Regions from separate parts of the Pseudomonas sp. MPC6 genome, predicted to be linked through region 3. Evidence: predicted binding sites of a transcription regulator. Region 3 holds the regulator's gene; each other region holds the start of a gene.
What was found. The regulator sigma-54, encoded in region 3, starts transcription at its own class of promoters, with help from an activator protein. The targets are predictions, from matches to a motif close to ANTGGCATNNANNTTGCTNT.
Positions count from the first base shown of each region.

Region 1: ELQ88_RS26035 (flagellar basal body rod protein FlgF) is a predicted target of sigma-54. The motif match lies at 6,841-6,860, and genes of this name have one in related genera.
Region 2: glnA (glutamate--ammonia ligase) is a predicted target of sigma-54. The motif match lies at 6,590-6,609, and genes of this name have one in related genera.

Region 1 is NZ_CP034783.1:5,198,715-5,209,103, forward strand. Features, by position in the region: gene flgK (flagellar hook-associated protein FlgK) at 5-2,008, opposite strand; gene flgJ (flagellar assembly peptidoglycan hydrolase FlgJ) at 2,026-3,339, opposite strand; gene ELQ88_RS26020 (flagellar basal body P-ring protein FlgI) at 3,351-4,424, opposite strand; gene flgH (flagellar basal body L-ring protein FlgH) at 4,467-5,162, opposite strand; gene flgG (flagellar basal-body rod protein FlgG) at 5,215-6,000, opposite strand; gene ELQ88_RS26035 (flagellar basal body rod protein FlgF) at 6,049-6,786, opposite strand; gene ELQ88_RS26040 (sigma-54-dependent transcriptional regulator) at 7,115-8,674, opposite strand; gene phhA (phenylalanine 4-monooxygenase) at 9,073-9,858, shown strand; gene ELQ88_RS26050 (4a-hydroxytetrahydrobiopterin dehydratase) at 9,963-10,319, shown strand; gene ELQ88_RS26055 (amino acid aminotransferase) at 10,319-10,389, shown strand, end outside.
Region 2 is NZ_CP034783.1:455,371-465,759, forward strand. Features, by position in the region: gene ELQ88_RS04110 (hypothetical protein) at 1-280, shown strand, start outside; gene ntrC (nitrogen regulation protein NR(I)) at 908-2,344, opposite strand; gene glnL (nitrogen regulation protein NR(II)) at 2,341-3,426, opposite strand; gene ELQ88_RS04125 (DUF4124 domain-containing protein) at 3,657-4,277, opposite strand; gene ELQ88_RS04130 (DUF4124 domain-containing protein) at 4,274-4,789, opposite strand; gene glnA (glutamate--ammonia ligase) at 5,086-6,492, opposite strand; gene thiI (tRNA uracil 4-sulfurtransferase ThiI) at 6,824-8,278, shown strand; gene typA (translational GTPase TypA) at 8,418-10,238, shown strand.
Region 3 is NZ_CP034783.1:5,932,150-5,942,538, forward strand. Features, by position in the region: gene ELQ88_RS29620 (STAS domain-containing protein) at 73-378, opposite strand; gene ELQ88_RS29625 (ABC transporter substrate-binding protein) at 375-1,031, opposite strand; gene mlaD (outer membrane lipid asymmetry maintenance protein MlaD) at 1,043-1,510, opposite strand; gene mlaE (lipid asymmetry maintenance ABC transporter permease subunit MlaE) at 1,510-2,307, opposite strand; gene ELQ88_RS29640 (ATP-binding cassette domain-containing protein) at 2,307-3,116, opposite strand; gene ELQ88_RS29645 (KpsF/GutQ family sugar-phosphate isomerase) at 3,395-4,369, shown strand; gene ELQ88_RS29650 (HAD family hydrolase) at 4,369-4,893, shown strand; gene lptC (LPS export ABC transporter periplasmic protein LptC) at 4,901-5,473, shown strand; gene lptA (lipopolysaccharide transport periplasmic protein LptA) at 5,460-6,008, shown strand; gene lptB (LPS export ABC transporter ATP-binding protein) at 6,008-6,733, shown strand; gene ELQ88_RS29670 (RNA polymerase factor sigma-54) at 6,917-8,410, shown strand; gene raiA (ribosome-associated translation inhibitor RaiA) at 8,485-8,793, shown strand; gene ptsN (PTS IIA-like nitrogen regulatory protein PtsN) at 8,806-9,270, shown strand; gene rapZ (RNase adapter RapZ) at 9,273-10,130, shown strand; gene ELQ88_RS29690 (HPr family phosphocarrier protein) at 10,146-10,389, shown strand, end outside.

The sequences.
Region 1 (10,389 bases), 730 kb from region 3:
CTCCTTAAAGGGCATTGAGCAGAGTGCTGAAGATTTCCTGCGCAGACTTGATGATCTGCGATGAGGCCGAGTAGTACTGCTGGAATTTGATCAAATTGCCGGTCTCTTCATCGAGATCGACACCCGACAGCGAATCCCGCGAATCCCTGGCCTGGGTCAGGATGGCGCCGGTGGCGGTGGCGTCCATCTGACCTTGCTTGGTCTTGGAGCCGACCGTCGACACCAGGCCGCCATAGGCGTCGGTCAAACTGACGCCCGGGCTGGTGGTAGTAGCACCGACCGTGGCCTTGGTTTGCAGACCGAGCAGCGCTTGAGTGTTGCGGTTGTCGGTGCTGCCCGGGGCGGTCATCGCGATATTGAAACTGTCGCCTTCGGCCGGGCTGCCACTAACGGTCATGGCCACACCAAAGGTTTTCGCCGCGCCGGAACCGTCGGTGAAGGGCACCTGGATATCCAGCCCATTGTTCTGGCCGGGCACGATATTGCCTTTGCCGATGCTGCCGCCCTTGGCGTCGAATACCTCGTACGCGGTGCTGCTGGTCATCAGCAAGCGTATTGGCATTGCCGCCTTGACCGCATTTTGCACGTCCTGACGCTGCACCGGATTGTAGATGTCCAGGCTGGTGCTCAGGTTCGGCTGGCTGACCGCACCGGTACCGTCATTGCCCTGGGCATTCGTAGAGGTCAGTGGTGCGGCCGTGGCCAGACGCTTGATGTCGGTCATGACAGTGGTCATGTCAGCCGCTGCACCGCGGGTCGGGGTGACCTTAAAAGTGTCGCCGGCACTGACCGAACCGTTGAGGCTCAGGCTGAAACCATCAATCACCGGTACCGGGGACTTATCGAAAGTGAAGTTGCCCATGTCGGTGTTGTCCGACAGACGACGAACGCTGTAGCCCTTGTCGGTGACGGTCACTTGGTAATCGCTGGCCACCAGCTTGCTGGTGTCTTTGATGGTCACGTCCAGATTGCCGGACGCCGGTTTGTTGTTGCCATTGGCAATGCTGCGCTGGCTGATGGCGAGAGCACTGTTGATGTCGTTGAATAATGCCGAGCCGAAATTGCCGCTCTGATCCAGCCCCTGCCCCAACTGCTTGTTGACCTGGTCGGCCACTACCATGGCGATCCGACCCAGCCCATTGACTGCCGGCGACAGCACATCGTCGCGGTAACGCAACAGGCCGCCCATCTCGCCGCCGCTGACCACGTTGGTGATATCGATCGTGGAAGAGCCACGATCCATGATGATCGCGGAACGAGTCGGGTCAGCCTTGTCGGCCTCTACGCGTAACGCATTGACAGTATTGCCGATGACCAGCGGCTGGCCGCTGCCCAGGTAAATATCCAGGCTGCCGTTGTTTTCGGTGACCTGGGTGCCGACCAGTTCGGAGAGCTGGCGCACGGTTTCGTTGCGTTGGTCCAGCAACTCATTGGGTGTACCACCGGAACCGCTGACTTCGCTGATTTTCTTGTTGTAGGAGGCAACGGTAGCAGCCAGCTTGTTGACCTGTTCGGCCATCGCACCCAACTGATCGTTGATGTACGAGCCCTGCTGACTCAGTTGCTGCGAGATGGCATTGAAGCGGCTGCTCAACCCCTGCGCGTTGGTCAACAGCGCTTGGCGCGCGGCGGTGTCGTTGGCGTTGCCGGACAGCGTCTGCAAGGACGCGAAGAACGATTGCAGCGACTTGGTGATGCCAGTGCTGCCATCGGACAGCAGCTTGTCCACCTGGGTTGCCTGGCCCAGATAAGCCTGTGCATCGCTATTTAGCGAAGTGGTGGTCTGCAACTGCGCGCCGAGGTAACTGTTGTAGACCCGACGTACGTCAGACAACGTCGTACCGGAGCCGATGAATACATTGCCGTACTGATTGGAGCCTTTGCTGCTCTGCACAGTTTGCTGGCGTGAATACCCGGCGGTGTCGACGTTGGCAATGTTATTGCCAGTCGTCAGCAACGAAGAATGGCCTGCAGCCAGCCCCGACATCCCGATATTGAGCAAACTCATGATTCAGACCCTTATGCCTATAAAGGCGTGGTGGAAACGCCCGCCGCAGCGTAGTTCTGGTAACTGGTCATCTGCCTGGCTATCTGCGAAATCTTGCTGGCGTAGTCCGGGTCGGTGGCGTAACCGGCCTTCTGCAACTCGCGCACAAATTGTTCCGGGTTATCGGCGGATTTCACCACGTCTTGATAACGATTGTTCGATTGCAGCAAGGTCACCAGGTCATGGAAGCTGTCCTTGTACGAGGCGTAGGAACGGAACTGCGCCGTTTCCTTGACCATTGCGCCATTTCTGAATTCGCTGGTGATCGCCCGCGCCGAGTCGCCCTGCCAGCTGCTGCCGGCCTTGATGCCGAACAGGTTGTGGCTGCTGCTGCCGTCCTGGGCGCGCATGACCGATTTGCCCCAACCGGTTTCCAGGGCGGCCTGGGCCACCAGGTAACGCGGATCGACGCCGATGCGGTCGGCGGCTTCCTTGGCCATGGGCAGCATGGTGCTGACGAAGTCGTCGGCGGAGCTGAAGGCTTTTTTCGCCGGGGCCAGGGGGATTTGCGCCATGGCACGACCCTGGATCTGCAGGCGCCCGCTGGCGGCGGTATCGGTTTGTGCGGTCAGCCAGTCGCCGTTGTACAGGGGGCCGGCGCCGGTTGGAGTGCTTGGCGGCAGCTGGACCTGGTTCAGCGCCGTGGTGGCGGACGGCGCCGTGGTCGCTGTCTTGGTCGATGCCGACGGTACCAGCCCGGCGAGCAAGCGGTCGGCCAGTTTTGGTGGCAGGGCCAGGCGTCGCTGGTTGATCAGGGCCATGTCGTTGTGATGCGCGCCCTCGCCCGCGCTCGCGGTCGACTGTACCGAGCGCGAAGCCCACAGCGGTCGCTCGCCATTGAGGCGCGACAAGGGGCCGTGGGTGGCGGTCGTGCCGGCGGCGATCGGTGTTTCCACCGCGGCTTTCGCGGCTGCCTGCTTGGCGGCGGACGCGGCAGCGGCCTCGCCCGGCGCCAGCGGTTTGTTCTTCGCCATCTGCCGCATCAACACGTCCGCCAGGCCGATGCCGCCGCCTTCGCGGGACATGGAGACGGCGAGCTGCTGGTCGTACATTTCCTGGTACTGCTTGGCCGCCGGGGTGTTGAGCGGGTTGTCCTGGCCCAGCGCGTCGGTGGCCGAGCGCATGGATTTGAGCATTTCGCCGAGGAACAGCGACTCGAATTCCTGCGCGACCTTGCGCAGGTTGCCGTCGCTGTTCTTGTCGCCGACCTTGAGCTGGTTGAGGCGATTGAGGTCCGAATAGGACCCCGAGTCGCTGCTGCTGACCCCCACTCCGCCCTTGCGCATGTCCATGGTCGTCATCCTCAGATCACGATCAAGTCGGCTTGCAAGGCGCCGGCCTGTTTCAGCGCTTCGAGGATGGCCATCAAGTCACCCGGCGCGGCGCCGACCTGGTTCACCGCCCGCACGATTTCGTCGAGGGTGGTGCCCGGGCCGAACTTGAACATCGGCTTGGCTTCCTGCTGGGCGTTGACCCGCGAGCGCGGCACGACTGCCGTCTGCCCGTTGGACAGCGGGCCGGGCTGGCTGACGATCGGGTCTTCGGTGATGGTCACCGTCAGGCTGCCGTGGGTCACGGCGGCCGGCGATACCTTGACGTTCTGGCCGATCACGATGGTGCCGGTGCGCGAGTTGATGATGACTTTCGCCACCGCCTGGCCCGGATCGACTTCGAGGTTTTCGAGGATCGACAGGTAGTCGACGCGCTGGCTGGGATCGAGCGGCGCGCTGACCCGAATCGAGCCGCCGTCGATGGCCTGGGCGACGCCGGGGCCGAGCAGGTCGTTGATCTTGTCGACGATGCGCTTGGCGGTGGTGAAGTCCGAACGGTTGAGGTTCAGGGTCAGGCTGTTGCCCTGGTTGAACCCGCTCGGCACCGAACGCTCGACCGAGGCCCCACCGGGGATGCGCCCGGCCGAGGGCACGTTGACGGTGATCTTGGAGCCATCGCGACCTTCGGCATCGAAGCCGCCGACCACCAGGTTGCCCTGGGCGATGGCGTAGACGTTGCCGTCGATCCCCTTGAGCGGGGTCAGCAGCAAGGTGCCGCCGCGCAGGCTCTTGGAGTTGCCGATGGAGGACACGGTAATGTCGATCTGCTGACCCGGCTTGGCGAACGCCGGCAGGTCGGCACTGATCGACACGGCCGCGACGTTTTTCAATTGCACGTTGCCCGAACCCGGCGGCACCTTGATGCCGAACTGCGAGAGCATGTTGTTGAAGGTCTGCAGGGTGAACGGGGTCTGGGTCGTCTGGTCGCCGGTGCCGTTAAGCCCGACCACCAGGCCGTAGCCGATCAATTGGTTGGAGCGCACCCCGGAAATGCTCGCGATGTCCTTCAGGCGCTCGGCCTGGACGCTGGACGCTGCACACACCATCAAGGCCGCAACGATGAGACTTCTCAAATTCAACGTGGCCACCTAGAAAGGGAACAGCGGGCTGAGGAAGAAACGGTCGAACCAGCCTGGCTGACTCGCGTCGGCAAAGGCACCGGTGCCCGAATAGGTGATGCGTGCGTCGGCGACCCGGGTCGAGGACACGGTGTTGTCGGTGGCGATGTCATCGGCGCGCACCAGGCCGGCAATCCGCACCAGCTCGTCGCCGGTGTTGAGGGTCAGCCACTTCTCGCCGCGCACGGCGATGATGCCGTTGGGCAAGACGTCGGCGACGGTCACCGTGATCGAACCGGTCAGGCTGTTGCTCTGGCCGGACTTGCTGTCGCCCTTGGTCGCGCGGTCGCCGGCGTAACCGACGTCCAGGCTCAGGTTACCGCTGCCCACTGGATCGTTGGTGCTCAGGCCGCCGCCGAAAAACGAGCTCAGGCCGATGTCGGTCTTGCTGTTCTTGGCGGTTTGCGAATTGGCGTTCTTGCTGGCCTGGGTGCGCTCGTTCAGGGTGATGGTGATGATGTCACCGACCCGGAACGCCTTGCGGTCGCTGTACAGGTTCTGTTCGAAACCGGCCTGGTAGATCGAGCCGTTGTTGGCCGCCGCCGGCAGTGGCGTGCGCGGCAACACCGGGGCGTAGTAAGGGTCATTGGGCTTGGGCGGTGGGGCGACACAACCCGCGAGCGCGGTGATCCCACTCAGTGCCAGGACAGATACAAAGCGATTCATGACCCTACCTCACGGTGTTGCTGGCGACCACGTGGCCGCCCCATGGACTTGATTACAGATTCTGCGTGACGAACGAGAGCATCTGGTCGGCGGTGGAAATCACCTTGGAGTTCATCTCGTAGGCGCGTTGAGTGGTGATCATGTTGACCATCTCTTCAACGGTGCTGACGTTGGAGGTTTCCAGGGTGTTCTGCAGCGTGGTGCCGAAACCCGCCAGGCCCGGGGTGCCGACTTGCGGCGCGCCGCTGGCGGCGGTTTCCAGGAACAGGTTGTTGCCCACTGCCTGCAGGCCGGCCGGGTTGATGAAGTCGGCGGTTTGCAGGTTGCCGATCACCTGGGCGGCCGGGTTGCCGGCCACGGTGATGGACACGGTGCCGTCGCGACCGACCGTGAAGGTCTGGGCGTCGTTCGGGATGACGATGGCCGGTTCCAGGGCGAAGCCGCTGGCGTTGACGATCTGGCCGTTGGAGTCGAGGTGGAAGGTACCGTCACGGGTGTAGGACGTGGTGCCGTCCGGCTGCAGGATCTGGAAGAAACCGCGGCCGTCGATGGCCATGTCCAACGGTTGCTCGGTGGTCTGCAGGCTGCCGGCGGTGAAGTTTTTCTGGGTGCCGACGATGCGCACACCGGTGCCCACTTGCAGACCCGACGGCAGTTCGCTGTCCTGGGTCGACTGGGCGCCTGGCTGGCGCTTGATCTGGTAGAGCAAGTCCTGGAACTCGGCGCGGTCACGTTTGAAACCCGTGGTCGAGACGTTGGCCAGGTTGTTGGAAATGGTCGTCAGGTTGGTGTCCTGGGCGGACAGGCCTGTTTTGGCAACCCATAGAGCCGGAAGCATTCGATTCTCCTCGTGCGCCTGTTTTACGGCGCGACGTTCTGATGATTATTAGATCTGCAAGACCCGAGCCATGGCCTGGTCGTCTTCTTTGGCGGTGTTCATCATCTTGACGTGCAGTTCGAACTGCTTGGCCAGGGCCAGCACCGAGGTCATCTCTTCCACGGCATTGACGTTGCTCGACTCGAGGAAGCCGGACACCAGCTTGACGTTGGCATCGGCCTGCGCCGGCTGGCCGTCCTTGGTGTGGATCGAACCGTCCAGGCCCTTGGTCATGTTCTTGAAGTCCGGGTTGACCAGTTTGATCCGGTCGACTTGCGCCATCACCCGCGGGCCCTCGCCCATCGCCCGAATGCTGATGCTGCCGTCCTCGCCCACTTCGATCTGCTGCTCGGGCGGCACGGCAATCGGCCCGCCATTGCCCAGCACCGGCATGCCGTTGCCGGCCCGCAACACGCCGAGGGCGTCGACGTTCAGGCTGCCGGTGCGCACGTAGCTTTCGCCGCCGTTGGGGTTCTGCACCGCAATCCAGCCGTTGCCTTGCACGGCGACATCGAGGTCGCGGCCGGTTTCTACCAGCGCACCAGGGGAAAAGTCGGTGGCCGGGCGCTCGGTCAGGGCAAACGCCCGCGCCGCAAAGCCGTCACCGAACACCGGCATCGAACGCGCCTGCTCCAGGTCTTTCTGGAAGCCGTTGGTGGAGATGTTCGCCAGGTTGTTCGCATGAGCCTTCTGCGCCAGTGCATTCTGGCTGGCGCCGGTCATTGCCACATAAAGGTACTTGTCCACACTCTTTCCTCTGCCTGCCGGACGTTTGCCGCCCAGTGCTGTACTGCTGAGCCATAAGCAATTTGCAGACCAACTTTTTTCTGGCGGTGCAGGGGCCGGCAAACAAGGGGGTTGAGGGGTTCAGAGGGGATTGGGGGAATGGGTTGGAGACGAAAAACCGGCGGTGTCATGCCGTCAGGCGGCAAGGATTGGTCTCGGGTAATGGCCGCCACCGCCTTCGCGAGCAAGCCCGCTCCCACATTTGACCGGGTTCCTCCAGGAAAAACGCGATCAAATGTGGGAGCGGGCTTGCTCGCGAAGAGGCCGGAACAAACACCGCAAGTGCCCGCTATGACTCCGTCTTGCCCACCTCGTACTCACGCAACTTGTTGGCAATGGTGGTATGCGAAACCCCCAACCGCTTCCCCAGTTGCCGACTGCTCGGATGCTCGGAATACAGCCGCTCCAGCACCGCCTTTTCGAAGCGCCCGACAATCTCGTCCAGCCCGCCCTCCAGCGAGAAATCGCCAAGGGGCTGACGCACCCCATAATCCGGCAGTCGAATGTGCTCGGCCTTGACCGTCCCGCCCTCGCACAACGAAACCGCCTGGAACAACACGTTCTCCAGTTGCCGGACATTGCCCGGCCAATGGTAGTGGCTGAGCCGCTCCATCGCCGCCGGCGCCAGTTTCGGCAGCGGGCAACCGATCTGCCGGCTGGCCTGATCGAGGAAGTGCTCCACCAGCGGCGTCAACCCGTCCAGGCACTCGCGCAACGGCGGGATGTGCAACGACAACACGTTCAGGCGGTGATACAGATCCTGGCGAAACTCCCCCCGTGCGCACAGCTCGGACAGGTCGACCTGGGTCGCGCAGATCACGCGCACATCCAGGTAAACCTCTTCATCACTGCCGACGCGACGAAAGCATCCGTCCTGCAGGAAGCGCAGCAATTTCACCTGCAGCCGCGGGCTCATTTCGCCGACGCCATCGAGAAACAGCGTACCGCCCGCCGTCAGCTCCAGCAGCCCGAGCTTGCCTTCGGCCCGCGCCCCTTCGAAGGCCCCGGGGCCGTAGCCGAACAACTCGGTCTCGGCCATGGATTCCGGCAGCCCGGCGCAGTTGAGCGCCATCAGCGGAGACTGGCCACGGGGGCTCGCCAGGTGGCAGGCGCGCGCCAGCAACTCCTTGCCGGTGCCGGTTTCGCCTTCGATCAAGAGCGGCGCATCCAGCGGCGCCATGCGCCGAGCTTCGCGCACCACGGCGGCCATCACTTTCGAACTCTGGAAGATGCTGTCGAAACCGCGCAGTTCCTGCTTGCGCACGTTATAAATGCGCTCCCCCACCCGATCCGCGCGATGCAGGGTCAGCACCGCGCCGGCCATGGCTTCGCTGTCGTCATGCTCCGATTGCAACGGCGCAATGTCGGCGAGAAACACGTCGCCCTTGACCTTGACCCGCAGCCCGTTGATCCGCGACTTGTTGGCGCGCACCAGTTCCGGCAAGTCGAAATCCTCGGCGTAGCGCGACAACGGGATCCCCGGCACCTCATCGACGCGCACCCCGAGCAACTGCGCCGCCGCGCGGTTGGCCGCCACGATCGAGCCGCCCATGTCGATCGACAGCACCGGAAACTCCAGCGCGCCGAGCAAGGCATTGAGCTCCATGTGCCGACGCTCGCTGGGCATCAGCCCTACACGCTTGACCCCGAAGACCCCGGCAATCGATTCGAATTTCGGCCGCAGTGCCTGGAACTGAATGTTGATCAGGTTCGGGCAATGCAGGTAGATGGCATTGCCATGCTCACCGCCGACCTCGCCGCGAGCGACGTTGATCCCGTACTCCACCAGCAGGTTGAGAATGTCGCGCAGAATGCCGATGCGGTTCTGGCAGTGGACTTTGATACGCATATAAAGGCCCGAAAATTCGGTGAATGAGTTGATGCCCGTGCACACCTGTAGGAGCTGGCTTGCCAGCGAAGGCGGTGTGTCAGCCAATACATGTATCGAATGACACACCGCTTTCGCTGGCAAGCCAGCTCCTACAGATGTGCCAATGCCTTTGAGTGTATTTTTCTGCTGAGGCGCTCAGATAGTCGTCAAGATTATGTGACACCTGGAAGCCATTTCAAGCCCGCAGATCTCAATACTTGCGCGGCACCCGGCAAACCGTAACGAATACTTTACGAAAACCGTGGTTTTTTCCTGCGCCCGCTGCAAACCACCTGCTGCAACGCCGAACGCCTTGGGGTATTTCTAAGTCCATAGCAGGACATAACAAGAACGAAATCCCCTAGCAGGAGAGCAGCATGAAGCAGACGCACTACGTGGCTCGCGAGCCCGATGCGCAAGGTTTTATCGACTACCCCGCCGAAGAACACGCGGTGTGGAACACGCTGATCACTCGCCAACTGAAAGTGATCGAAGGGCGTGCGTGCCAGGAATACCTGGACGGTATCGAAAAACTCGGTCTGCCCCACGACCGCATTCCGCAACTGGGCGAGATCAACAAGGTGCTCGCTGAAACCACCGGCTGGCAAGTCGCCCGGGTGCCTGCACTGATCCCCTTCCAGACCTTTTTTGAATTGCTCGCCAACAAGCAGTTTCCGGTGGCGACCTTTATTCGTACCCGCGAAGAGCTGGATTACCTGCAAGAGCCGGACATTTTCCACGAGATCTTCGGTCACTGCCCGCTGCTGACTAACCCCTGGTTCGCCGAATTCACCCACACCTACGGCAAACTCGGCCTGCAGGCGACCAAGGAAGAGCGCGTGTACCTGGCGCGCCTGTACTGGATGACCATCGAGTTTGGCCTGGTCGATACGCCGCAAGGCCTGCGCATCTACGGCGGCGGCATCCTGTCCTCGCCTAAGGAAACGGTGTACTGCCTGTCGAACGAACCTGAACACCACACGTTCGACCCGCTGGAATGCATGCGCACGCCGTATCGCATCGACATCCTGCAGCCGCTGTACTTTGTCCTGCCGAACCTCAAGCGCCTGTTCGATGTGGCCCATGAAGACATCATGAGCATGGTCAAGCAAGGCATGCAGCTGGGCTTGCACACCCCCAAATTTCCGCCCAAAGCTGCGTGATCCGCAGCTTTTAGAATCAAGTGAGCCTGTCGGGAACCGACGCTTTGGTTTAGCGTGGGAGCACTGACGGCCGATTTCCAATAATTCGATTTCAGGAATTCATCATGTCCACATTGAACCAAGCCCACTGCGAAGCCTGCCAAGCCGGCGCCCCTCAGGTCAGCGACGAAGAACTGCCGGTGCTGCTCAAGCAGATCCCCGACTGGAACATCGAAGTTCGCGACGGCGTGATGCAGCTGGAAAAAGTGTTCCTGTTCAAGAATTTCAAGCACGCCCTGGCGTTCACCAACGCCGTCGGTGAAATCTCCGAGGCCGAAGGTCACCACCCGGGCCTGCTGACCGAGTGGGGCAAAGTCACCGTGACCTGGTGGAGCCATTCCATCAAGGGCCTGCACCGCAACGATTTCATCATGGCCGCGCGCACCGACGACGTGGCCAAGGACGCCGAGGGCCGCAAATAATGCATTTCGACGCCATAGGCCGAGTCCCCGGCGACCCGATCCTCGGCCTGATGGAGGCCTATGCGCAGGA
Region 2 (10,389 bases), 1.4 Mb from region 3:
GGTCGAGGTGACGGGTGACGGGCTGGTGGTGTGGTTCAACAATGAACCCAGGAGCCATGGCGAATTCGTCGACGGCAGCCTTGCGCTGTTGTTCGAGGCCGCAGGCAAGGCACGGCAGGGTCAGCTCAAGCTCAACGACAAGCGCGTGAACTGGCGAGTGCGTTCGAGTGATGGGGGGTTGTTGCTGACAGTGGTGGCGGCCCGGCCGCTGCAGGGCGAGTGGGCCGGTAGCGAGGTCGATGACCGCTGGCGGCTGGAGATCCATCTCCGAGAGCAATAAAAGAGGGAATCCCCGGCCTGCCTGTACCAAGGTTCCCAAAACGGGAGGGCTCATCGCCAGTGCGATGTGAGCCCGGTGTAAAGAAGGAATCCCCGGCCTGCCTGTACCAAGGACCCCAAACTGGAAGGGCTCGTCGCTTGTGCGGTGTGAGCCCGGTGTAAAGAAGGAACCCCTGACCTGCCTGTATCAAGGGCCCCAAAACTGCGGGGCTCGTCGCTTGTGCGGTGTGAGCCCGGTGTAAAGAGGGGAATCCCCGGCCTGCCTGTACCAAGGTCCCCGAAACCGGTGAGTGAATCGAATCACTGAATGGACTATTGCAGGGGGCGTGCCAGGTTTTAACAAGTTGATACAGAAAGCCGCTTTGAAATGCTGAAAGCCCCGTAATTCGGGGCTTTCGTGTTTTTTCGATCGGGGTTCGATTGCGAAAGCAGGTGGGGTTTCAGATCAGTTGCCGTGCGCGATTGCGGTTCACGGTGCATTGCGGCGGTGCATTCGGGCCCCAAAAGCTTCGCGGGCAAGCCTCGCTCCTACAGGTCCCCGCGCCAATTTTTGAAATGGCGCAAATCCTGTAGGAGCGAGGCTTGCCCGCGAATGGATCTAGAGAGCGAGGAAGATCAAACGGTCTAATTAGCCCTCATCCCCCTCATCATCATCCCCGCCATCAACCTTCATCCCCAATTCCTTGATCTTGCGCGTCAGCGTATTACGCCCCCAACCCAGCAAGACGGCAGCATCACGGCGGCGGCCCGCAGTATGTTTGAGGGCGGTCTCGATCATGATCCGTTCGAAAGCCGGCACAGCGCTGTCGAGCAGATTCGACTGGCCACGGGCCAGTGCCTGGTCAGCCCACTGGCGCAGCGCTTGCTCCCAGTTGGTCACTGGCGCCGAATCCTGCGGCAGGTTCAACAGCTCCGGCGGCAGGTCACTGATGTGCACTTCGCGTCCTGAAGCCATCACTGTGATCCAGCGGCAGGTGTTTTCCAGCTGGCGCACGTTGCCGCCCCACGGCAGGTTCTTCAGGTATTCCTCGGTTTCGCTTTTCAGCAGCTTGGGCTCCACCGCCAGTTCTTGCGCGGCGCGGCTGAGGAAGTGCTTGGCCAGGGTCGGGATGTCTTCGCGACGGTCCGACAGCCGTGGGATATGAATGCGGATCACGTTCAGGCGGTGGAACAAGTCTTCGCGGAATTTCCCGGCGTGCACCAGGGTTTCCAGATTCTGGTGAGTCGCGGCGATGATTCGCACATCGACCTTCACCGGCACATGACCGCCGACGCGGTAAAACTCACCGTCCGCCAGCACCCGCAACAAGCGAGTCTGAGTGTCCGCTGGCATGTCGCCGATTTCATCGAGGAACAGCGTACCGCCGTCAGCTTGTTCAAAACGCCCGCGACGCAGGTTGGCCGCACCGGTGAACGCACCTTTCTCATGGCCGAACAGCTCGGACTCCATCAGGTCTTTCGGGATCGCTGCCATGTTCAGCGCGATGAACGGTGAAGATGCTCGTGGGCTGTGACGGTGCAGGGCGTGGGCCACCAGTTCTTTACCGGTACCGGATTCGCCATTGATCAGCACGGTGATATTGGAATGGCTCAAGCGCCCGATGGCGCGAAACACTTCCTGCATCGCCGGCGCTTCACCGATGATTTCCGGGGTGCGGGTCAGCGCGACCGGGACTTCCAGGCCTTGCTGTTCCTGGGCGTGCTGGTTGGCGCGCTTGACCAGGGAAACCGCTTCGTCGACATCGAACGGCTTGGGCAGGTATTCGAACGCGCCGCCCTGATAGGACGCGACAGCGCTGTCCAGGTCGGAGTGCGCAGTCATGATGATCACTGGCAGCCGTGGGTGTTGTTCGCGAATCCGCGCCAGAAGGTCCAGGCCGCTGGCGCCGGGCATGCGGATGTCGGAGATGATCACATCCGGCTGCTGGCGCGCCAGGCGGCTCATCACGCCATCGGCGCTGTCAAAGCTTTGCGTGGTCATGCCTTCTTGCTGCAGGGCTTTTTCCAGGACCCAACGGATAGAACGGTCGTCATCGACGATCCACACGGTTTCACTACGGCTCATGTCGATGTGGCTCCTTGTTCCAGTGGCAGAAAGATCGAGAAGGTGGTGTGGCCTGGATGGCTGTCACATTCGATCAGGCCCTGGTGCTGGCTGATGATGTTCTGGGTAATGGCCAGGCCCAGCCCGGTACCGTCCGGGCGGCCGCTGACCATGGGAAAGAAGATGGTTTCCTGCAGCTCCGCGGGAATGCCCGGACCGTTGTCGATGATTTCGATCTTGGTCACCAGGCGATGGCGCACGTGGCCGATGGTGAACTGGCGCATGGCGCGGGTGCGCAAACTGATGCGGCCCAGGCGCAGCTCGTTCTGGGTGCTGATGGCCTGCATCGCGTTGCGCACGATGTTCAGCACGGCTTGGATCATTTGTTCGCGGTCGATCAACACGTCGGGAATGCTGGGGTCGTAGTCGCGCACCAAAGTGATGCAGCCCTGGCTTTCAGCCTCGACCAGTTGGCCGACGCGCTCGAGCACTTCATGAATATTGCACATGGCCAGGGACGGCAGTTTGTTGGAGCCGAGCATGCGATCGACCAGGTTACGCAGGCGGTCGGCTTCTTCGATGATGACGTTGGTGTAGTCACGCAAGCTTTCCTCCGGCAATTCCCGGGCGAGCAATTGCGCCGCGCCGCGAATCCCGCCCAGCGGATTCTTGATTTCGTGAGCGAGGCCGCGCACCAGCATCTTGCTGGTTTCCTGCTTCGACAGCTGCGCCTCTTCCTTGGTGATCCGCAACAGACGGTCCCGGGGGTGGACTTCCAGCAGCAGCATGGTGGCGCCGTTGGCCAGGATCGGTGTCACCGCGTAATCCACGGTGAGGGTCTGGCCGGTGAGGGCGGTGAGCATCGCTTCACGCTTGGTGAACGGGTGCGCCTGCTCGACCGCCTGGCGCAGGGAATTCAGCGCTTCGGGGGATTCGGTGAACAATTCGCTGATGAACTGCCCATGGCTGCGCTGACCGCTGATGGCCAGGAGCATCTCCGCCGCCGGGTTCATGTACTCAAGACGCAGTTGGGCATCGAGCAGGATGGTGGCGGTGGTCAGGTTGTCGAGTAGCAAACGGTGTAGTGCGTCGCTTATGGTCATCAGGACCTCTTTTGGAGCGGAGCGTGCGCAAGAAACAAGCGTTGGTACAAGGAAAATGCAAAAACCAAACCAAGGCTCCGAAAAGAAGCGTTTGAGGCCTGAAACAGACGTTTGACGCTCGCTTGCGTGGCGTTCTGCCAGCTTTGACGGGTATTTTCGAACCAAAATGGGGTGGCGAGTGGGTATGGGGCAGCTTGTCGCCCCAATATAGTGCGCAAAGCTGGGCGAGGTTAGAAGAAAGGCAGGAAGGAATTTTTTTCTTCTTCGGGTTTGTCCTTGGGTGGACATTCCGGTCGTTGGCCGTAGTCAGCGAGCGCACAGGGTTTGACCTGGCGTTTCTGCGCGAGGGATATGCGCAGCATGTGGAATGGCTGATTGGCCGTGCGTTCGACGGTGCGGCCCTGTTCGTCGAGGATCTCCACGGACAGGTGATGACTGCCGCGGTCGACGTTGCTCAGGGGAAAGACCGGGCTGGGGCCGGGTTCGGCAACGGGCGCGCCGTCCAGCAGCAGGCGGAAGCGGTGACCGCGTTGCAGGCCGGGCTCGCTGGTGACGCTGACGATCAGTTCGCCGGCGCTGCTGCGGACAGTGGCGTCGGGCTCCGGGACCAGCACTCGCAGCATGTCGTAGTGCAAAGGTGCCTTGGCTTCGGTCTTTTTACCTGCAGCGACGGGGGTTGCGGCGGTCGGGTGGGCTGACATGCGATTACTCGGGGCAATCGGCACTCGCTTGGCGTTGCCTGCGCCTGGCCGGTCGGTGAAGACCCGATTGCCCTGGGCGTCGATGTAGGTGAACACGTCGGCCGCTACGGGCAGGGCGATCCAGCATGCGATCAACAGCCAGCGCCTCACGGCTTATGCACCCGTTGTACGGTGAAGGTCACGCTCCGGCTCTGCTGGACGATGTTTTCCCCGTCGATGACCTGCACCGCGAGGCTGTGCAAGCCGCGATCAATGTTCACCAGCTGCAGGATCGGCACATTGCTGGGTTGGCCGTAGGGTTGGTCGTCCAGCAACAGCCTGAACAAATGCGGACCTTGCAGGCGTGGCTTGATCAATACGTTGACGGTGAAGGTGCCGTTGTTTGCGCGCAGGGCTTCGGTGGTCGGCAGGCCGGTCAACTCCAGCACCTCGTAGGTACTGCGAGGCTGCTCGCGGCTGGCGGCGTCGGCAGGTGGCGCGGGTGCGCTTGGCGTCAGCGGCTCGACACTGTTGAGCGGCGGCAGCTCGACCGGCTGCGCCTTCACGCCGTCGGGCGGTTGGTTGCTGTAGGCAGTGTTGCCGTTGGCGTCAGTGTACTTATAGATCTGCGCTGCGGCGGGCAGGGCGATCAGCAACAGGATGAATGGAGGACAACGACGCATAAAGGCGACCAGAAACGAAAGCGTTGGGGTGCAGCATAGGTCAGGGGTGGTGGTTGACCCAAGTTGTAAGCATTTTGGAATGTATTCATATCTCCCAAAACACTGCAGTTCCCTGTGGGAGCGGGCTTGCCCGCGAAGGCGCCGGCACATCCAACATCAATGTGTCAGATAGTCCGCTTTCGCGGGCAAGCCCGCTCCCACAGGGGTTCTTCGTCGATCGTGGAATCGTGGGCATAAAAAAGGCCTCCCGAAGGAGGCCTCTCTTTTGTCACGCCGCGTGTCGCAGCGCTACCGGATCAGCAGCTGTAGTACAGCTCGTATTCCAGTGGGTGTACGAAGGTACGTACCTTGATTTCTTCTTCGCTTTTCAGGGCGATGTAAGCGTCGATGAAGTCGTCGCTGAAAACGCCGCCTTTGGTCAGGAACGCACGACCTTTGTCCAGCTCTTCCAGGGCTTCTTTCAGGCTGCCGCAAACTTGTGGGATCTCTTTCGCCTCTTCAGGCGGCAGGTCATACAGGTTTTTGTCAGCAGCGTCGCCAGGGTGAGTCTTGTTCTGGATGCCGTCCAGGCCGGCCATTACCAGGGCAGCGAAGGCCAGGTACGGGTTGGCTGCCGGATCCGGGAAGCGAGCTTCGATACGGCGAGCGCGAGGGCTGGACACGTATGGAATACGGATCGAAGCCGAACGGTTGCGAGCCGAGTAGGCCAGCATCACTGGCGCTTCGAAACCTGGGACCAGACGCTTGTAGGAGTTGGTCGACGGGTTGGTGAAGCCGTTCAGGGCCTTACCGTGCTTGATGATGCCGCCGATGAAGTACAGGGCGGTGTCGGACAGGCCGGCATAACCTTCGCCAGCGAAGGTGTTCTTGCCATCTTTGGCGATGGACAGGTGAACGTGCATACCCGAACCGTTATCGCCGTACAGTGGCTTAGGCATGAAGGTCGCGGTGCGGCCGTATGCGTCGGCAACGTTGTGTACGCAGTACTTCAGGGTCTGAACTTCGTCAGCCTTGGCTACCAGGGTGTTGAACTTCACACCGATTTCGTTCTGGCCGGCAGTCGCCACTTCGTGGTGGTGAACTTCGATGACCAGGCCCATTTCTTCCATGGCGTTGCACATGGAGGTACGGATTTCGTGGTCGTGGTCGAATGGCGGAACAGGGAAATAGCCGCCTTTGACGCCTGGACGGTGGCCGCGGTTGCCGCCTTCCACGTCCTGGTCGGACATCCACGAACCTTGTTCGGAGTAGATTTTGAACATGGAGCCGGAGATATCGGACTTGAACTTCACTTCGTCGAAGATGAAGAATTCAGGCTCTGGACCAACGAATACGGTGTCGCCGATACCGGTCGACTTCAGGTATTCCTCGGCACGCTTGGCGATCGCACGTGGGTCACGGTCGTAGCCTTGCATGGTCGAAGGCTCGATCACGTCGCAGACCAGGATCAGGGTCGGCTCTTCGGTGAAAGGGTCGAGAACGGCAGTGCTGTCGTCCGGCATCAGGATCATGTCGGAGGCTTCGATGCCTTTCCAGCCAGCGATGGAGGAACCGTCGAACATTTTGCCTTCTTCGAAGAAAGCGTCATCCAGCGCGTCGCGAGCCGGCATGGTCACGTGGTGCTGAGTGCCTTTGGTGTCCGTGAAGCGCAGATCAATCCACTTGACGTCATGATCTTTGATGAGTTGAACCGACTTCGACATAGTGTCCTCCGGGTGGATTCGGGCTTGGGTAGTGGATGCCCTTGGAATGTGGGTGATGCCGGCGCGAATACTCTGCCAAGGCAACCTGCCTCACAAGGGAGCAAATTGCATGCCAGTGCCCCATCATGGTTTTTTTGCCCCAATATCACGCTTATAAAGGCTTGATCAGTCAGAAAGAACAAATTCACGCCCTGTAATGTGGCGCCAAATTCAATAAATGACCTGTTTTGGTGCGCGACAAACCTTCTGTAGATTAACTGGTTAAACCTTGAGCAATTTCCGCTATAATCCGCGCCCCCCTTTTTCGGCTGGCCCAGCGCGCGCTGTTTTCATGAAACTAATCGTAAAAGTCTTTCCCGAGATCACCATCAAGAGCCGCCCGGTACGGATGCGTTTCATCCGCCAGTTGGCCAAAAACATCCGTACCGTGCTCCGCGACCTGGACCCGGCTGTGGTGGTGAACGGTGTGTGGGACAATCTCGAGCTGGAAACCCGCGTCAGCGAGCCCAAGGCCCTGAAGGAGATGACCGAGCGCCTGAGCTGCATGCCGGGTATCGCGCATTTCCTGCAGGTCGACGAATACCCGTTGGGCGATTTCGACGACATCGTTGCCAAGTGCAAGCAGCACTTCGGCGAGGCGCTGGCCGGGAAAATCTTTTCGGTGCGCTGCAAGCGGGCCGGCAAGCATGAATTCAGCTCGATGGACGTCGAGAAATACGTCGGCAGCCAACTGCGTCGTCAGTGCGGCGCCGCCGGAATCTCGCTGAAAGAGCCGGAAATCGAAGTCCGCATCGAAATTCGCGACAAACGGTTGTTCGTGATCCACAACCAGCACAACAGCATCGGCGGTTATCCGCTGGGTGCCCTGGAACAGACGCTTGTACTGATGTCCGGCGGCTTCGATTCCACCGTTGCCGCCTACCAGATCATGCGCCGTGGGCTGATGAGCCATTTCTGCTTCTTCAATCTGGGCGGGCGTGCCCATGAACTGGGCGTCATGGAGGTCGCGCATTTCATCTGGAAGAAGTACGGAAGCTCCCAACGCGTGTTATTTGTCAGTGTGCCGTTCGAGGAAGTACTGGGAGAAATTCTCGGGAAAGTCGATAACAGTCATATGGGCGTAGTTTTGAAGCGTATGATGTTGCGCGCTGCTTCCCGTATTGCCGATCGGCTGGAAATCGAAGCGCTGGTCACCGGTGAAGCGATTTCCCAGGTGTCGAGCCAGACGCTGCCGAACCTGTCCGTGATCGACTGCGTGACCGACAAGCTGGTCTTGCGCCCGCTGATCGCCAGTCACAAGCAGGACATCATCGACCTGGCTAACGAAATCGGTACCGCCGACTTCGCCAAGCACATGCCGGAATATTGCGGGGTCATCTCGGTGAACCCCAAGACCCACGCCAAGCGTCCACGCGTGGAGTACGAAGAACAGCAGTTCGACATGGCAGTCCTTGAGCGTGCGCTCGAGAACGCCAAGCTGGTGCCGATCGATCGAGTGATCGACGAATTGGGCCAGGATTTGCAGATCGAAGAAGTCAGCGAAGCACTGGCCGGTCAGATCATCATCGACATCCGTCATCCGGATGCCGCTGAAGACGAGCCGATGGAACTCGCTGGCATTGAGGTACAGACGATGCCGTTTTATGCATTGAACGCTCGTTTCAAGGAACTGGACCCTACTCGCCAGTACCTGCTGTATTGCGACAAAGGCGTGATGAGTCGCCTGCATGCCCACCATTTGCTCAGTGAGGGGCATGCCAATGTGCGCGTTTATCGACCGAGCTAAGAGCCCGGGGCTGTATGCCTGTGGCCTGCGTCACCGGCCCCCCGACTCTGCCGTCAAGCTGTAACGGCAAGGCCTGACTCTACTGTAAATCGCTGCCAAGACTTGTCAGCACACCGAATCCTCTGATCGAGATACACAAGTGATCGAAAATCTACGCAACATCGCCATCATTGCTCACGTTGACCATGGTAAAACCACCCTGGTAGACAAACTCTTGCGTCAATCCGGCACCCTGGAGCGCAACGAGCTCAACGACGAGCGCGTGATGGACTCCAACGACCAGGAGAAAGAGCGCGGTATTACCATTCTGGCGAAAAACACCGCCATCAACTGGAACGGCTACCACATCAACATCGTGGACACCCCGGGCCACGCCGACTTCGGCGGCGAAGTTGAACGCGTTATGTCGATGGTCGACTCCGTTCTGCTGCTGGTTGACGCTCAAGACGGCCCTATGCCGCAAACCCGTTTCGTGACCAAGAAGGCTTTCGAAGCCGGCCTGCGTCCAATCGTGGTGATCAACAAGGTTGACCGTCCAGGCGCGCGTCCGGACTGGGTTCTGGACCAGATCTTCGACCTGTTCGACAACCTCGGTGCTACCGAAGAACAGCTGGACTTCAAAGTCGTCTACGCCTCGGCCCTGAACGGCATTGCCGGTCTGGAACACACCGACATGGCTGAAGACATGACCCCGCTGTACCAGTCGATCGTCGACAACGTACCGGCGCCGAAAGTTGACCGTGACGGTCCGTTCCAGATGCAAATCTCGGCACTGGACTACAACAGCTTCCTGGGCATCATCGGCGTTGGCCGTATCGCTCGTGGTCGCGTCAAGCCGAACACCCAGGTTGTAGCGATCGATGCCGACGGCAAGCGCCGTAACGGTCGTATCCTGAAGCTGATGGGTCACCACGGCCTGCACCGTGTAGACGTTGACGAAGCAGCTGCCGGCGACATCGTCTGCATCAGCGGCTTCGATTCGCTGTTCATCTCCGACACTCTGTGCGACCCACTGAACGTCGAAGCGATGAAGCCGCTGACCGTTGACGAACCAACCGTTTCGATGACCTTCCAGGTTAACGACTCGCCGTTCTGCGGCCGTGAAGGCAAGTTCGTCACCAGCCGTAACATCAAAGAGCGTCTGGACAAGGAACTGCTCTACAACGTTGCCCTGCGCGTTGAAGAAGGCGACACCGCCGACAAGTTCAAAGTGTCTGGCCGTGGCGAGCTGCACTTGTCCGTACTGATCGAAACCATGCGTCGCGAAGGCTTCGAAATGGGTGTTGGTCGTCCGGAAGTGATCATCCGCATGGTTGACGGCGTCAAGCACGAACCGTACGAAAACGTGACCATCGACCTGCCGGAAGAATCGCAAGGTTCGATCATGGAACAGATCGGTATCCGTAAAGGCGACCTGACCAACATGGTTCCGGATGGCAAGGGCCGTGTGCGCCTTGAGTACAACATCCCGGCACGTGGCCTGATCGGTTTCCGTAACGAGTTCCTGACCCTGACTTCGGGCGCTGGCATCCTGACCTCGATCTTCGACCGTTACGACGTGATGAAGTCCGGCGACATGTCCGGCCGTCAGAACGGCGTGCTGGTATCGGTAGCTACCGGTAAGGCGCTGACTTACTCGCTGGAAACCCTGCAAGCTCGCGGCAAACTGTTCCTGGGTCACGGCGAAGACGTGTACGAAGGTCAAATCGTCGGCATCAACAGCCGCGACAACGACCTGGGCGTCAACCCAACCAAAGGCAAGAAGCTCGACAACATGCGTGCTTCGGGTAAAGACGAAACCATCGCTCTGGTTCCGCCTATCCGCTTCACCCTGGAGCAGGCTCTGGAATTCGTTCAAGAAGACGAATTGTGCGAAGTCACTCCTAAGTCCATCCGTCTTCGCAAGAAGATCCTGGGCGAAAGCGAGCGTACCCGCGCTGCCAAGAAAAGCAGCAACTGAGTTTCGACTTAGTTAGCAGCTAAAAAAACGCCCCCGGATCGCGAGATCCAGGGGCGTTTTTTTATGTCTGGGGTTTGTGTGGTGTTTGTTCTGGCCCCTTCGCTGGCAAGCCAGCTCCTGCAGGGGTGGTGTTGGACGCAGATTCTGTGAA
Region 3 (10,389 bases):
ATACAAAAAAGCCCCGCGCCTGCGAACCCCGCTAAGCAGGACTCTGACGGGGGGCTTGTTCATAGATGCTGGTTAGGGTTGCGCCAACAGCTCGGTCAATTCGCTGACCTGAGCGATTTCGCGCATGTCTTCCGGCATCCCACGGATGCTCCACGCCTTGCCGGCCGCCTCTGCATCGCGCATGAAGCATAGCAACAGCGACAAGCCGACACTGCTGGACTTCAACACCGCCGAGCAATCGACTACCAATGTAGCCGCCTTGCTGGACTTGATCAGCGCCTGGCCCTGCTTGCGCAGGCCGGGGCCGGTGCGGTAGTCCAGCATGCCGCTGAGCAGCAACTCGCCGGCGTTGTTCATGCGAATGGCCGACACACTCATTGGGCTTGCTTCGCCGGCGCTTGTTTCTCGGTGGCGACCTTGGCTTTGGCGACTTCACCGGCCCAATTATTGATGGTCTTGTCCAGGTCGTTGCCATTGCGCTGCATCGCGTCAGCGAACTGATCACGGAACAGCTTGCCGATGTTGATACCGTTGATGATCACGTTGCGCACTTTCCACTCGCCGTTGATTTTCTCGAGTGTGTAGGACACAGGATAGACCGAACCGCTGCTGCCCTTGACCGTCATGGCAACGCTTGTACGGTCGCCCGACTCATCCTTGGCAGGATCGACGGTGATGCCCTGGTTGTTGTATTCGAGCAAGGCATTGCCATAAAACTGGAACAGGCCTCTTTTGAAGTTTTCCTGAAACGTCTTCATTTGCTCGGGCGTGGCTTTGCGCGAGTACTTGACCGTCATGATGCTCTTGGAAATGCCCTCGGCATCCACAACGGGTCCCACGATAGTATTCAGTGCCGTATAAAAATCTGACGGATCCTGTTTGTACTTGTCTTTGTTGGCCGCCAGATCTGCCAGCATCCGGGTCGTGGTGTCCTTTATCAGATCGTGCGCCGACGGCGCCGCCACTGCGTTAGCCATCAACGGCAAGGCCGCAAGCAATATCAACAGGCCACGTCGCAAGGTAGAGATCATTCAAAAACTCCTCATTTGGCTTCTTTGCTAACGGTATTGAGCAGGAATTTACCGATCAGGTCCTCGAGCACCAGCGACGACTGGGTGTCGTGGATAGTTCCACCATCCTTGAGCAAGCCTTCTTCGCCGCCCACGCTGATACCGATGTACTTCTCGCCCAACAGGCCAGCGGTCAGGATAGATGCAGTGGAGTCGGTCGGCAGATTATCCACCGATTTTTCAAGCTGCATGGTCACTCTGCCGGTGAAACTGTCGCGGTCCAGATCGATCGCCGTGACCTTGCCGATGGTCACACCGGCCATGGTCACTTTAGCTCTGACCGTCAAACCGGCGATATTGTCGAAATAGGCATAAAGTTTATACGTATCGGTCGTTGCGCTCGGGGACAGGCCACTTACCCGCAACGCCAGCAACAGCAAAGCCAGGATGCCAGCCAGCAAGAAAAGGCCGACACCGATTTCCAGGGTGCGGTTTTGCATCAGAAATCTCCAAACATCAAGGCGGTCAGAATAAAGTCCAGGCCGAGCACTGCCAAAGAGGCATACACCACGGTCTTGGTAGTGGCACGACTGATCCCCTCGGAAGTGGGCTCGCAGTCATAGCCTTGGAATACGGCGATCCAGGTCACGACAAAGGCGAAGACGATGCTTTTGATGATGCCGTTGAGCACATCGTCGGCAAAGGTCACGCTGTTCTGCATGTTTGACCAGTAGGAGCCTTCATAGACCCCCAGCCAGTCGACGGCCACCCACGAACCACCCCAGATACCCACCACGCTGAAGATCATCGCCAGCACCGGCAGGGAAATGAAGCCGGCCCACAGGCGCGGGGCGATGATGTACTTGAGCGGATCGACACCGATCATTTCCAGGCTGGACAATTGCTCGGTGGACTTCATGTTGCCGATTTCGGCCGTCAGGGCCGAACCTGCGCGCCCGGCGAACAGCAAGGCGGTGACCACCGGCCCCAGTTCACGCAGCAACGTCAGCGCAACCATCTGCCCGACCGCCTGCTCCGATCCATAGCTGGACAGGATGTTGAACCCTTGCAGCGCCAGCACCATGCCGATGAACACCCCGGAGACCACGATGATCACCAGGGACATCACGCCCACCGAATGCAGTTGCTTGACCAGCAGCCCGAAACCGCCGCCGATACCGCCGCGGCCGAACAGGGCATGAAACAGGAATATCGCCGAACGGCCAAACACGGCCAGCACATCGATGCCGGAATGGCCGAAGCGGCGCACTCGTTCTAGCAGTGAAATCTTGCGCATCAACGCTTCCCCAGAAGATCTGCGCGGTAATCCGTCGCTGGAAAGTGATAGGCGACCGGTCCGTCAGGGTCCCCCGTCATGAACTGACGGATACGGGGTTCACTGGAATTCATCAGTTCGTCAGGCGTGCCCTGCCCCAATACCTGCCCGTCACCCACCACATAGATGTAGTCGGCAATGCTCGCTGTCTCGGCGAGGTCGTGGGACACCACGATACTGGTGATGCCCAGCGCATCGTTGAGCAGGCGGATCAGGCGCACCAGTACGCCCATGGCGATCGGGTCCTGACCGACAAAGGGCTCGTCATACATGAGGATCTGCGGATCGAGGGCAATCGCCCGGGCCAGCGCGACACGGCGCTTCATGCCGCCGGACAGTTCGTCGGGCATCAGGTCGATGGCGCCACGCAAGCCCACGGCCTGCAATTTGAGCAGTACAATGTCCCGGATCATTTCTTCCGGAAGCTCGGTATGAACCCGTAGCGGAAAGGCGACGTTCTCGAACACATCGAGATCGGTGAACAGCGCGCCGCTCTGGAACAGTACGCCCATGTGCTTGCGAGCATCGAACAGGTCGCTGCGCGACAGCTTCGGCAGGTTCTGGCCGTTGACCCAGACTTCGCCCTTGGTCGGGCGCAATTGGGCACCCATCAAACGCAACAGTGTGGTCTTGCCACACCCGGAAGGCCCCATGATGCCGGTGACCTTGCCGCGCGGTATACGGATATCGACGTTATTGAAAATGCTGCGCGCACCGCGCTTGAAGGTCAGTCCCTTCAGCTCGACCGCGTAGGCGTTATCGGCACTCATCTAAACTCCTTGCGATGCAGCCTCTCACTCGGACGCCTGGCTTTCTTGCGAAAGCACATGCCTCCCCGGGCAGGGCCGAACTGGCGGCGAACTATATCACTGCAAAGGCCAAGCGCCCAAGGCCCAAGCCGGTTCATGTTCAGCAACCCGGCAGGGTAAAAGCGTGTATTTGATGGGATTAAGTAACAGGGAGTGACAAAGCGCGACGAACTTGCGTGAGGGTTTCGATCATTACCGCTATAATCGCCGCCTTTTCATCAGGCTATACGATTTCCGACATGAGCCAATCCAGCGACCTGATTCAGTCTGCACAACGCACCATCCGCCTCGAACTGGAAGCCGTCACCGGCTTGTTGCCCCGTATCGACGCGGATTTCGTACGCGCTTGCGAGATGATTCTGGCCAGCAAAGGCCGCGTGGTCGTGGTCGGCATGGGCAAGTCAGGGCACATCGGCAACAAGATTGCCGCCACCCTGGCCAGCACCGGCACCACGGCTTTTTTCGTGCACCCGGCCGAAGCCAGCCACGGCGACATGGGCATGATCACCCGCGATGACATCATCCTGGCCCTGTCGAACTCCGGTTCGACCAATGAAATCGTGACCCTGCTGCCACTGATCAAGCGCCTGGGCATCCAACTGATCAGCATGACCGGCAACCCCGACTCGCCGCTGGCCAAGGCTGCCGAGGTCAACCTCAACGTGCACGTCGAGCACGAAGCCTGCCCGTTGAACCTGGCACCGACGTCGTCGACCACCGCGGCCCTGGTCATGGGCGATGCCCTGGCCGTCGCGCTGCTCGAAGCCCGCGGGTTTACCGCTGAAGATTTCGCCTTTTCCCACCCCGGCGGCGCCCTTGGCCGACGCCTGCTGCTGAAAGTCGAAAACGTCATGCACGCCGGACAGGAACTGCCGCAGGTCCAGCGCGGCACCCTGCTCAAGGACGCGCTGATGGAAATGACCCGCAAAGGCCTGGGCATGACCGTGATTCTCGAAGCCGATGGCAAACTCGCCGGGATCTTCACCGACGGCGATTTGCGCCGCACCCTGGACCGCGCCATCGACATCCATCACGCCACCATCGACCAGGTCATGACCGTTCACGGCAAGACCGCTCGCGCTGAAATGCTGGCCGCCGAAGCCCTGAAAATCATGGAAGACCATCGAATCAACGCACTGGTGGTGGTGGACAAGGAGGACCGTCCGATCGGCGCCTTCAACCTGTCCGATCTGCTGCGTGCAGGAGTAATGTAATGACGACCGACCTGCTGGAACGCGGCAAGCGCATCAAACTGGCGGTATTCGACGTCGACGGCGTACTGACCGACGGACGCCTGTACTTCCTGGAAGACGGCAGCGAATTCAAGACCTTCAACACGCTCGACGGCCAGGGCATCAAGATGTTGATGGCAGCCGGCGTGCAGACCGCTATCATCAGCGGGCGCACGACCCCGGTGGTCGAGCGACGCGCGAAGAACCTCGGCATTCCACACCTGTACCAGGGTCGCGAAGACAAACTGGTGGTGCTCGACGAGCTTCTTGCCAAACTCGGCCTAAGCTATGAACAGGTTGCCTACCTCGGCGACGACTTGCCGGACCTGCCGGTCATTCGCCGCGTCGGCCTGGGCATGGCGGTGGCCAGTGCCGCCAGTTTCGTGCGCGAACACGCCCACGGCATCACCCAGGCCCGTGGTGGCGAAGGTGCCGCTCGCGAATTCTGCGAATTGATCCTGCGCGCCCAGGACCGCCTCGATGCGGCCAACGCCGCGTACCTGTGAGCCCACTATGCTGAGCAAAAAGATTCGCAATTTCCTGGTGTTCGGCTGCATCGCCGCCCTTTTCGCGGCGGTCGGCTACTGGAACATCAGTCCGGAGCGGTTCCTCGACAAGCCGGTGGCCAAGGCCGATGAAACCCGGATCGACTGGTACGCGACCAACACCCATAGCGTGCAGTACCTGCCAGACGGCAAATTGCAGTACGACATGACGTCCGACAAGGTCGAACACCTCAAGGCCACTGATGTGACGCTGGTCAGCAAACCTGACCTGAACATGTTCCGCGGCACCGAGTTTCCGTGGCATGTGCAGAGCGAACGCGGCGAAGTCAATTCCGGCGGAACCGAAGTCGAACTGATCGACTCGGTACGTATCGCCCGCACCGACGAAAAAAAGCGCACGACCATTATCACCAGCAGTCGCATGACCGTGTTCCCGCAGCAGCAATATGCGCAGACCGTGCAACCCGTTAGAATCGACGGCGCTGGTGGCGTGTCGACCGGCACGGGCATGAAAGCGTATTTGAAAGAAAGCAGGATACACCTGCTATCGAACGTAAGAGGACAGTATGAGGCTCGTTAAAACCCTCCCTATTTTGCTCAGTCTGGGCGCAGCACTGGGAAGCGTGAGCGCCTGGGCTCTGCCGGACGATAGAAACCAGCCTATCCGCATTCAGGCCGACGACGCCCAACTGGACGACAAGCAAGGCATCGCCACCTACAAAGGCGATGTGATCATCACCCAGGGCACGATGAAGGTCACCGGCAACACCGTGACCATCACCCGCACCGCTTCCGGCGACGTCGACGTGGTGACCTCGGTGGGCAACCTGGCCTACTTCGAGCAGATGCAGACTGCCGGCGACGCCAAGCCGGTTCAGGGTTATGGCGTCACGATCCAGTACCATGCCTCGCAAGACCGCGTTGTGCTGATCGATCGCGCCAAAGTCATCGACAAGGACGGCAACGTCACCCAAGGCGAAAAAATCGTCTACGACACGGTCAAGAAACTGGCTAACGCTGGCCGCGCCACCGGCACCAAAGTCACCGAAGAACGCCCGCGCATCGACATGGTGATCCAGCCGAAAAAGAAATCCGACGAGCAAAAGGCCCAGTAATGGCAACTCTGAAAGCTCAGCATCTGGCCAAGAGCTACAAGAGCCGCCAGGTCGTGCGCGACGTCAGCCTGTCCATCGACAGCGGTCAGATCGTCGGCTTGCTTGGCCCTAACGGCGCCGGCAAAACCACCTGCTTCTACATGATTGTCGGCCTGGTACAGGCCGATCAGGGCCGCGTCCTGATCGACGACCTTGACGTCAGCCACCAGCCGATGCACGGTCGCGCGAAAGCCGGTATCGGCTATCTGCCGCAGGAAGCGTCGATCTTCCGCAAACTCTCGGTAGCCGATAACATCCTGGCGATCCTCGAGACCCGCAAGGAACTCGACAAGGCCGGTCGCCGCAAGGAGCTGGAAAGCCTGCTGCAGGAATTCCACATCCACCACATCCGCGACAACCTCGGCATGAGCCTGTCCGGTGGTGAACGCCGCCGCGTGGAAATCGCCCGGGCACTGGCCACCAACCCGAAATTCATCCTCCTCGACGAACCTTTCGCCGGCGTGGACCCGATTTCGGTGGGCGACATCAAACAGATCATCCACCACCTCAAGGCCAAGGGCATTGGCGTGCTGATCACGGACCACAACGTCCGCGAAACCCTGGATATCTGCGAAACCGCTTACATCGTCAACGATGGGCAACTGATCGCCGAAGGCGACTCTGCCACCATCCTGGCCAACGAACTGGTCAAGGAAGTGTATCTGGGCCATGAGTTCCGCCTGTAGCGTTGAGGTGTCCGCCTTGCCGCTCAAGCGCTTGTCTCGATAAAAAATCAACACTTTTTTATTGTTACAGCGCTCTAGGCAAACGCTAAAGTTTCGGGCATATAATTTGCTTATGTTTGGCGCTCCGGCGCCCTGTAGTGGATGGCGCATGTGCGCCGGCGAATAAGGTGTTAAGCCCCTGCCATGAAACCATCGCTAGTCTTGAGAATGGGCCAGCAGCTGACGATGACACCGCAGCTGCAACAGGCCATCCGCCTGCTCCAATTGTCGACCCTGGACCTGCAACAGGAAATCCAGGAGGCCCTGGAGTCCAATCCGATGCTCGAACGCCAGGAAGAAGGCGACGACTTCGATAACGCCGACCCCTTGGCCGACAAAGCCGAACAGCTCCCCAATGCCGACGTGTCGGAACCCTCCTACCAGGAAACCGCCCCGACGGTGGATAACCTCGAGGAAGGTGACTGGAACGAGCGCATTCCCAACGAACTGCCCGTCGATACCGCGTGGGAGGACGTTTACCAGACCAGCGCCAGCAGCCTGCCGAGCAACGATGACGACGAGTGGGACTTCACCACCCGTACATCGGCCGGTGAAAGCCTGCAAAGCCATCTGCTGTGGCAACTGAACCTGGCACCGATGTCCGACACCGATCGCCTGATTGCCGTGACCCTGATCGACTGCATCAACAATCAGGGTTACCTGGACGAAACCCTCGAGGAAATTCTCGAAGCCTTCGACCCGGAACTGGACATCGAACTGGACGAAATAGAAGCCGTCCTGCATCGCATCCAGCAATTCGAACCCGCCGGCATCGCCGCCCGCAACCTGGGCGAATGCCTGTTGCTGCAATTGCGCCAATTGCCCGCCAAGACCCCGTGGCTGGCCGAGGCCAAGCGTCTGGTCAGCGATTACATCGACCTGCTTGGCAGCCGCGACTACAGCCAGCTGATGCGCCGCATGAAGCTCAAGGAAGATGAACTGCGCCAGGTGATCGAACTGGTGCAGAGCCTCAACCCGCGGCCTGGCTCGCAGATCGAGTCCAGCGAAGCCGAATACGTCGTCCCCGATGTCATCGTGCGCAAGGACAACGAGCGCTGGCTGGTGGAGCTGAACCAGGAATCGGTGCCGCGGCTGCGGGTCAACGCCCAATACGCCGGTTTCGTGCGCCGCGCCGACACCAGTGCCGACAACACCTTCATGCGCAATCAGTTGCAAGAGGCCCGCTGGTTCATCAAGAGCCTACAGAGCCGCAACGAAACCCTGATGAAAGTGGCCACCCAGATCGTCGAGCATCAGCGCGGCTTCCTGGAGTACGGCGACGAAGCCATGAAACCGTTGGTGCTGCATGACATTGCCGAGGCGGTGGGCATGCACGAGTCGACGATTTCCCGGGTGACTACGCAGAAATTCATGCATACCCCCCGGGGCATCTATGAACTGAAATACTTTTTTTCCAGCCACGTCAGCACCTCGGAAGGCGGTGAATGCTCGTCCACGGCGATCCGCGCGATCATCAAAAAACTGGTTGCAGCGGAAAATCAGAAAAAGCCGTTGAGTGACAGCAAGATCGCTGGTTTACTGGAGGCACAAGGCATTCAGGTGGCTCGCCGCACCGTCGCCAAGTACCGCGAATCCCTCGGGATCGCGCCTTCGAGCGAACGCAAGCGGTTGATGTAGAGCCACGCCACAGCGTTCCAGTGGCAGGCATTTCTGCCTGCCGCTTTATGCACTGGCAACGAAGGAGAAGCTGTATGCAAGTCAACATCAGTGGACACCAACTGGAAGTGACCGAACCTCTTCGCACCTACATCGGCGAAAAGCTCGAACGATTGGAGAGGCATTTCGACAAGATCACCAACGTGCAGGTCACGATGACGGTCGAAAAGCTGAAGCAGAAAATCGAAGCCACGCTGCATATTCCCGGCAATGAAGTGGTCGCCAACGCGGAACATACCGATATGTACGCGGCGATCGACGCATTGACCGACAAGCTGGATAAACAACTCAAAAAGCATAAGGAAAAGACCCAAAGCCTCCTCCAGGGCGCGACCGGTCGTTAACACTCCCAACCCATGATCCGACTTGAAAGCATCCTGACCCCCGGCCGTTCCCTCGTGAACGTGCCGGGCGGCAGTAAAAAGAAAGCCCTCGAGCAAATTGCCAACCTCATCCATAAAGAAGTCCCGGATCTGGAGATGCAAGATGTCTTCGAGGCTCTGATTGCCCGTGAAAAACTCGGCTCGACCGGTTTTGGCAACGGCATCGCCATCCCCCACTGTCGCCTCAAGGGCTGTACCGCACCCGTCAGTGCCTTGATGCATCTGGACGCACCCATCGATTTCGACGCCATCGACGGTGCCCCGGTCGACCTGCTGTTCGTACTGCTGGTCCCGCAAGCCGCCACCGATGCGCACCTGGAGCTGCTGCGGCAGATCGCCAGCATGCTCGATCGCAAGGAAGTACGCGAAAAGCTGCGCAGCGCCCCGAGCAATGAAGCCTTGTATCAGGTTGTCCTGGACGAGCAAAACGGTCAGTAATCATGCGCTTGATCATCGTCAGTGGCCGTTCCGGCTCAGGTAAAAGTACCGCGCTCGATGTTCTCGAGGACAACGGCTTTTACTGCATCGACAACCTGCCTGCCGGGCTTTTGCCGGAACTGGCCGAACGTGCACTGATCCACACCGAACTGGCCCAGCCGCTGGTTGCCGTGTCGATCGACGCGCGCAACTTGCCGAGCCACCTGTCGCGCTTCCCCGAGCTGCTGGAAGAAGTCCGCAGCCGGCATATCCAGTGCGATGTCCTGTACCTGGACGCCGACGAAGAAACCTTGCTCAAACGTTTTTCGGAGACCCGCCGGCGTCACCCCCTGAGCAACGCCAACCGCTCACTGGCGGAAGCGATCAGCGATGAAACCACCCTGCTCGGGCCGATCGCCGACCTCGCCGATCTCAAGGTCAACACCACCAACCTGAACCTGTATCAGTTGCGCGATACCATCAAGCTGCGCCTGCTGAATCAACCGGAACCCGGTACGGCGTTCCTGGTGGAATCCTTCGGCTTCAAGCGCGGCATGCCGGTGGACGCCGACCTGGTGTTCGACGTGCGTTGCCTGCCGAACCCCTACTGGAAGCCGGAGTTGCGTGAACAGTCCGGGCTCGATAAGCCGGTCGCCGACTACCTGGCGGCACAGCCGGACGTCGAAGAAATGTTCCAGGACATTTCTACCTACCTGCTCAAGTGGCTGCCCCGCTTTGCGGCCAGCAATCGCGCTTATGTCACCATCGCCATTGGCTGCACCGGCGGGCATCACCGCTCCGTCTACCTGACCGAACGTCTGGGTCAGGCCCTGCAAAAAACCCTGAAGAACGTCCAGGTCCGCCACCGCGACCTCAGCTAAAGGATTCACATCGCGATGCCTGCTCTGGAAATCGAAATCATCAACAAGCTGGGCCTGCACGCCCGTGCGTCTGCAAAATTTGTCGGCGTCGCCGGTCAGTTCAAGGATTGCTCGATCAGGGTAGGACGTACGCCGGAATCTACGGTCGATGGCAAAAGCATCATGGCGATGATGATGCTCGCGGCTGGCAAGGGCACGAAAATTCATCTGAGCACGGAAGGCGAGCAGGAACAGGAAGCGCTGGATGCGCTGGTGGCGT